Regions from separate parts of the Sinorhizobium numidicum genome, predicted to be linked through region 2. Evidence: predicted binding sites of a transcription regulator. Region 2 holds the regulator's gene; the other holds the start of a gene.
What was found. The regulator LexA, encoded in region 2, represses DNA repair genes until DNA is damaged. The targets are predictions, from matches to a motif close to TGTTCNNNNTGTGTTCNG.
Positions count from the first base shown of each region.

Region 1 (3,412 bases), 150 kb from region 2:
CAGGCAAGCTCGATCGCGCGTTCCTTGAAATAATCGCCAAAGGAGAAGTTGCCGAGCATCTCGAAGAAGGTGTGATGCCGGGCGGTATATCCGACATTGTCGAGGTCGTTGTGCTTGCCGCCGGCGCGGACGCATTTCTGTGCCGTTGCCGCGGTCGAATAAGGGCGCTGCTCCAGGCCGGTGAAGACGTTCTTGAACTGCACCATGCCGGCATTGGTGAACATCAATGTCGGATCGTTGCGCGGCACCAGGGGGCTCGACGGCACGATCTCGTGGCCGTTCTTGCGGAAATAGTCGAGAAACATCGACCGGATTTCATTCACGCCGCTCATCTTACGTCCTATCTCTGCACCAGTCTCAGTCGCGACGGCACTTGCAGGCCGCGCAACCGTTCCATCTTGCCGCATCCCTCAACTATAGATGCGCCACCCAACGTCCTCGGATCACGACGATTTTGGGTTCCAAAATCATAAATGTGATCGGCTCTTACAAGGTAGAAGAGAATATGTGCGGAAAATCGCTTCGCACTTTTCTTCATTCCGCTCCAGCCGCCGGAACCACAGGCTTTTATCGTCCGCATATCAAGCTGTCCAGACCGCAAAAAACCGGCCGCTTGTTACGGCGGCCGGTTTCGTCAAATCTTCGACAGGTCAGATTTACATGTCCGCCGCTTCGTCGCCTTCGCTCTCCGGCCCGCCATTCTCCAGGAACCGATCTGCGATCAGGCCGGCATTCTGCCGCAGCGCCATCTCGATTTCGCGTGCGAGATCCGGATTCTCACGCAGGAAAAGCTTGGCGTTTTCACGGCCCTGCCCGAGGCGCTGGCTGTTGTAGGAGAACCAGGCGCCCGATTTCTCAACGATGCCTGCCTTGACGCCGAGATCAACGAGTTCGCCCGTCTTGGAAACGCCCTCGCCATACATGATGTCGAATTCGACCTGCTTGAAGGGCGGCGCCATCTTGTTCTTGACGACCTTGACGCGGGTCTGGTTGCCGACGACCTCTTCACGCTCCTTGACCGAGCCGATGCGGCGGATATCGAGGCGGACCGATGCATAGAATTTCAGCGCGTTGCCGCCCGTCGTGGTTTCCGGCGAACCGAACATCACGCCGATCTTCATGCGGATCTGATTGATGAAGATCACCATGCAATTGGACTTGGAGATCGAGGCCGTCAGCTTGCGCAGCGCCTGACTCATCAGGCGCGCCTGCATGCCCGGCAGGCTGTCGCCCATTTCCCCTTCGATTTCGGCGCGCGGCACCAGCGCTGCAACCGAATCGACGACCAGCACGTCGATGGCGCCGGAGCGGACCAGCGTGTCGGTGATTTCCAGCGCCTGCTCGCCGGTATCGGGCTGCGAGATCAGAAGGTTCTCGAGATCGACACCCAGCTTGCGCGCATAGATCGGATCGAGCGCGTGCTCAGCATCGACGAATGCGCAGATACCACCCTTTTTCTGCGCCTCGGCAATCGTCTGCAGCGCCAGCGTCGTCTTGCCCGAGCTTTCCGGACCATAGATTTCAACGATGCGGCCCTTCGGCAGACCGCCGATGCCAAGCGCGATATCGAGGCCGAGCGAGCCGGTCGAGACGGTTTCGATCTCGACCACGCTGTCCTTCGCTCCAAGCTTCATGATCGATCCCTTGCCGAACGAACGTTCGATCTGGGAAAGGGCCGCTTCAAGTGCCTTGCTTTTGTCCACCGATTTGTCCTCTACGAGCCGCAAAGAGTTTTGTGCCATTGGGTCCACCTTTAGGTTATTGGAGCTATCGAGGCAATGAAGCCGCCGCAGGAGTTTTTGTACATGTTTTGTTCTACTTTGGCAATGGCGCACCAACTCCTTGAATAAATTATGCTATTTCAGAAGCGTTCGATTCTTGTTCACGGATATTGTACTCCATTTCCACAGCCTGCGCTGCGACTCTTCCAAGCATGCACCGACAGGCCCGATTCGCCGCAGCATCAGGATGGATCGAACCGGCCCAAAGTCGTAAACATAATTTCGGCGGATCGGACAAAGCAGGCGCGAGAACCGCTCGACCTTCCTTTCTCATCCGCAAAGAGGAGCATACATGAAGGAACGGGAAATCGCCGTTTTCGGAGGCGCTCATGTCGACCGGCGCGGCCGCATCAGCGGCGCGACTGTGCTGGGCGCCAGCAATCCGGGCACCTGGTTCGAGGAAGCCGGAGGCGGCGGGTTCAACGCCGCGAGAAATCTCGCGCGTCTCGGCCATCGCGTGCGGATGATCAGCCCGCGAGGCGGCGATGCGGCTGACGACATAGTGGCCGCGGCCGCGGCCGCCGCCGGCGTGATCGATTGCCCGTTCATCTTTCTCGACCGAAAGACGCCGAGCTATACGGCGATCCTCGAAAGCGACGGCAACCTCGTGATCGCGCTGGCGGACATGGATCTCTACGCGCTGTTTTCGCCGCGCCGGCTGCAGCAGCGAGCGATGCGCGAGATGCTGGCGGCGAGCGATCTCGTGCTGATGGATGCGAACCTCCCGGAGGAAACGCTCGCGGCGCTCACCGATACCGCCTCCAGGGGTGACCGCCTTGTCGCCGGCATCGCCGTTTCCCCCGCAAAGGTCGTCCGCTTCAGGGAATGTTTGTCGGGTCTCAGCTTTCTCTTCATGAACGAGGCGGAAGCGCGGGCGTTGACGGGAGCTGAGGTCAGCGAAGCCGATGAATGGCCGGCGCTGCTGCGTGCCGCGGGCCTTGCCGGCGGCGTCGTGACGCGCGGCGACCGGGCGGCGGTCGCCTTTGACCGCTCCGGCACCTGCCTTGCCATCCCGCCCGCTCTTCCAGCACTTGCCGATGTCACCGGGGCGGGAGACGCGCTTGCCTCCGGCTTTCTCGCCGCACGGCTTTCGGGCCTCGACGTCGCCGCATGCCTGCGCCACGGCATTGCTGCCGCAGGAATAACACTCCGCTCGCCGTTCGCCGCCTCAGAAGAAATGTCGGCGAGCAATATCGAACGGGCTCTGGCCCTTGTGCCGGTGCCGCAAATGCTGTCATGAGAACCGACAGCCGAACCCGGAGCGGGATGAAAGAAGTGTAAGCGGTTTTTCGCCTGCATCCCTCTCTAATTTTGCTAGAAACGGTCACGCTGATGATGCGGGTTAAAGCCGCCAAACATCATTGTGATCCAAGGAAAAGCCATGACCAAACGCTCCTCCCCGCTCCTGCCGATGGAATATTCCGATGAAGTCGCCGCCGCCAAAGCGCGCGGCGCGCCGATCGTCGCGCTGGAGTCGACGATCATCACCCACGGCATGCCCTACCCCGGCAATCTCGATATGGCGCGCAGTGTCGAAGCGATCATCCGCGAAGAGGGGGCGGTGCCCGCGACCATAGCCGTCATTCACGGCGTGCTCCACATCGGCCTCGACGATGCGAAGCTGGAGGCGC
Region 1 is NZ_CP120368.1:2,020,144-2,023,555, forward strand. Features, by position in the region: gene alaS (alanine--tRNA ligase) at 1-332, opposite strand, end outside; gene recA (recombinase RecA) at 657-1,742, opposite strand; gene PYH37_RS20910 (carbohydrate kinase family protein) at 2,074-3,021, shown strand; gene PYH37_RS20915 (pseudouridine-5'-phosphate glycosidase) at 3,163-3,412, shown strand, end outside.
Region 1: a site for LexA is predicted at 1,869-1,886, ahead of recA (recombinase RecA). Genes of this name have one in related genera too.

Region 2 (3,412 bases):
GCTGTTTGCCGCCAGGCAGTTGGGGAACGGGCTGAGGGGCGCAGGCTCGTGGTTGACGGATCACATCCTCATCTTTCTCCACATAGGATTCATCGGCCTCGCGCAGGTCATCGACGTCGCCACCGACTCCAGGGCTCTTTCAGCCGTAGAGGAAATGCTCGAGTTAAACGCCGCCTTCGCACTCGTTTTCTACGTCGCGCAGCAGGCCCACAATTCGTGGTCCGGCAAGTCCACAGCCATGGCCTCATACGCCACCGCCAAGATGACGCCGAAGGCGCACGGGAGCAAAGCAACCACAGATCATGGTCGACCGGAGCGCCGTCTGCGGTAGGCAAATACCGAGTCGGTCCTCGACAAGACGGTACGACAGGCGCGCCGGCCACCCGTTTATTGCGCGTCAAGAAAATCGCGCGGCCTCGCCGGTTAAAACTTGCAAACGTGGCTCGCTTCGCGCAATAACGCGCTGCCCGGAGGAGTGGCCGAGCGGTTTAAGGCACCGGTCTTGAAAACCGGCGTGCGCGAAAGCGTACCGTGGGTTCGAATCCCACCTCCTCCGCCATTGGCTTTTAACTGTTTGACTCCATGCCATTTATTCTTCCGATCGATAGAGACGCGAAGGTCGGACAGGAATAGCTTCGTCTCGATATCCGACACGCGCCCCGACCCTCGCGGTGCGCTTGCCAAGGAAGATGATCTGAGGGAAAGTTACAGTCTGGCCCTTGAGGCCTGGGCAACTAGGTGGCGAAAAACCATGCCTGTTAAATTTCTGATGGCAGCCGCGGCAATTGCACTTTTCACACTCTCTGGATGTGCAAGCACTGGAGCAGGCAACACGACATACACTCAATGGTACGGACCATATCCTGAACCCGATTTCGACGTTCTGACCCCGGGCGGTCTGCGCTTGGCCTACTAGGATCGGAACTCGATCAGGCGACATGCAATGGGGCGGCATCGAGCCGCACGTGACGTGCGGTACTCCGGCGGAACGTCTGCAAACTATAAGCGTAGGGGTCGCCGGAGCTTGCGGGCGATCATGCTGCGCGAGTGCCGCGCCCGACGCTTTCTGGCGCCTGACCAACAACCGCGGGAATGCTCACTGTACAGGGTAAGCCCGGGCCACTTCCACAGGAACATTTGCGACTGCAGGGGGTTCAGCATCACACCGAAAGGAGGTTGATGATGGCGTCCTATGCAGTACCTGATCCGATCGGCCCTGGGCCAGGGCCAGGAGTTATCCCTCCGAACCCTGTGCCTCCGCTCGAGGTGCCCGATCCCCCGACCAAAGAACCACAGCCTGACAAGCTTCCCGAAGAGGAACCCGGCAAGAAACCTGACGAAAAGGAAGAACCACCTCACGCCGAGCCCAAACGGTCTTGATACGAATATTTCCCTGGGCCTTCGGATCCACGTCACCAGCACCGGTATTGCGCGCAGGCGCTTAGAACGAGCCGGGTAACCGTTGTTTTCGGCCGCAGCCAATATGACCATTCCTCGCCGCCGGCCCCGAGGCTTCCGGTAATGGTCCGTCGGTATGCTGCCCAAACCACTCCACTGACCTCGAAACTTAAATAGTCGGCGAAATTCACGGAATTTTAGGTACTTGCGGAACACATATGGAACAGATAGTGTCTGTTCTTGATTTGTTTCGCGATTCTGGAGTGACGCGCCATGCTGACCCGCAAGCAACAGGAATTGCTTCTTTTCATTCATGAACGAATGAAGGAAACCGGGGTGCCGCCCTCCTTCGACGAGATGAAAGACGCTCTCGATCTCGCATCGAAATCCGGCATTCACCGCTTGATCACCGCGCTTGAGGAGCGCGGCTTCATTCGCCGGCTGCCCAATCGGGCCCGCGCGCTGGAGGTCATCAAGCTGCCGGAAGCCTATTCGGGAACAGCTCAACCCCGGCGTGGCTTCTCGCCTAGCGTCATCGAGGGGAGCTTAGGCAAACCGCCCGCAACGCCGCCGACGGCGAGGTCGGCACCGCCGGTAGAGACTGCATCCGTAACTGTGCCTGTGATGGGACGAATCGCAGCGGGCGTTCCGATCTCGGCAATCCAGAACAACACGCACGACATTACCGTGCCGCTTGAAATGATCGGCAGCGGCGAGCACTACGCGCTTGAAATCAAGGGCGACTCGATGATCGAGGCGGGCATCTTCGACGGTGATACGGTAATCATCCGAAACACGAGTACGGCCAATCCCGGGGACATCGTCGTTGCTCTGGTCGACGACGAGGAAGCGACTTTGAAGCGATTCCGCCGCAAGGGTGCTTCGATCGCACTCGAGGCGGCTAACCCGGCTTATGAAACACGAATATTCGGGCCGGATCGGGTCAAGATTCAGGGTAAGCTCGTCGGGCTCATCCGCCGTTATCATTAGCTTGATGGACGGCAGCACTGGTCTGACGCAACAAGATCTGCCGCTGCTCGTTGCGAGACGACGATGCTTTGACAGCCTCGTTCGGACAGAAGCCACAACCGACGCTAATGGATACTAACGCCCCGCGGCTGTCCATATTTCGTTCCAACCCCAGTCGCCGAACCGACCTTCTCCGCGGCATAAAATCAGAACTTCGTTGCTGGCTCGCCTCTGTTAAGAGCGGCGTTGCCAATTCCGCGCAACCGATTTGGCTGATCACCTCACCGCATCGGTGTTAGAAGCTTAGGTCGTTGATTTCATTAGGGGGAATCTTGGAGGCCTCGCCCGGAATTGAACCGGGGTACAAGGATTTGCAGTCCTCTGCGTCACCACTCCGCCACGAGGCCTCTCTGACTTGAATTCTCAAGTCGTGGCGCGGATTTAGAATGATTGGCTGGAAACCGCAAGAGGCAATTTCGGAAATTTGTCCTCGGTGATTTCCGATATGAGGTTTCCACAACGCTCCTGAACGAAGGCTGCCGCAGCTTGCCCTCCTCCGTCCAGGTAATCGATCTCAGGCGTCAGCACCGTCTGGTAAGACGGCGTTCTTCCGTCTCAGCCTCCGGCCGGCCTTCCCCCCGGCATGCGTAAGGCTATCTTGGCGCTGCGGCTGCGGTTTCGCCCGGCGGCAAGATCCGGAACATAAAGGTCGATACCTTCTCGTCCGGCTTGAACGGACCCGGCACCTCATGGCTGACCGGTTTCAGGCTTTGAAGGAAAGCAGCGATTGCCGCGGCGTCTTCAGCGGTGAGCTGCGCGAATGCGTGCCACGGCATGATCGGCGCGAGAATACGGCCGTCGGGCCGCTCTCCGGTCTGTATCGCAGTCACGATCTGCTCCTTGGTCCAGCTGCCAATTCCAGTCTCCTTGTCGGGCGTTATGTTGCGGCCGACAAAAACACCCTGCCCTGGAATTTCGAAACCAACATCTGAACCACCGAGAAAACGCGAGGTGTCCGGCTTTCCGAAGAAATACCCTGGTGTGT
Region 2 is NZ_CP120368.1:1,873,036-1,876,447, reverse strand. Features, by position in the region: gene PYH37_RS20240 (hypothetical protein) at 1-331, shown strand, start outside; tRNA gene PYH37_RS20235 (tRNA-Ser) at 470-559, shown strand; gene lexA (transcriptional repressor LexA) at 1,672-2,388, shown strand; tRNA gene PYH37_RS20220 (tRNA-Cys) at 2,701-2,774, opposite strand; gene PYH37_RS20215 (c-type cytochrome) at 3,021-3,412, opposite strand, start outside.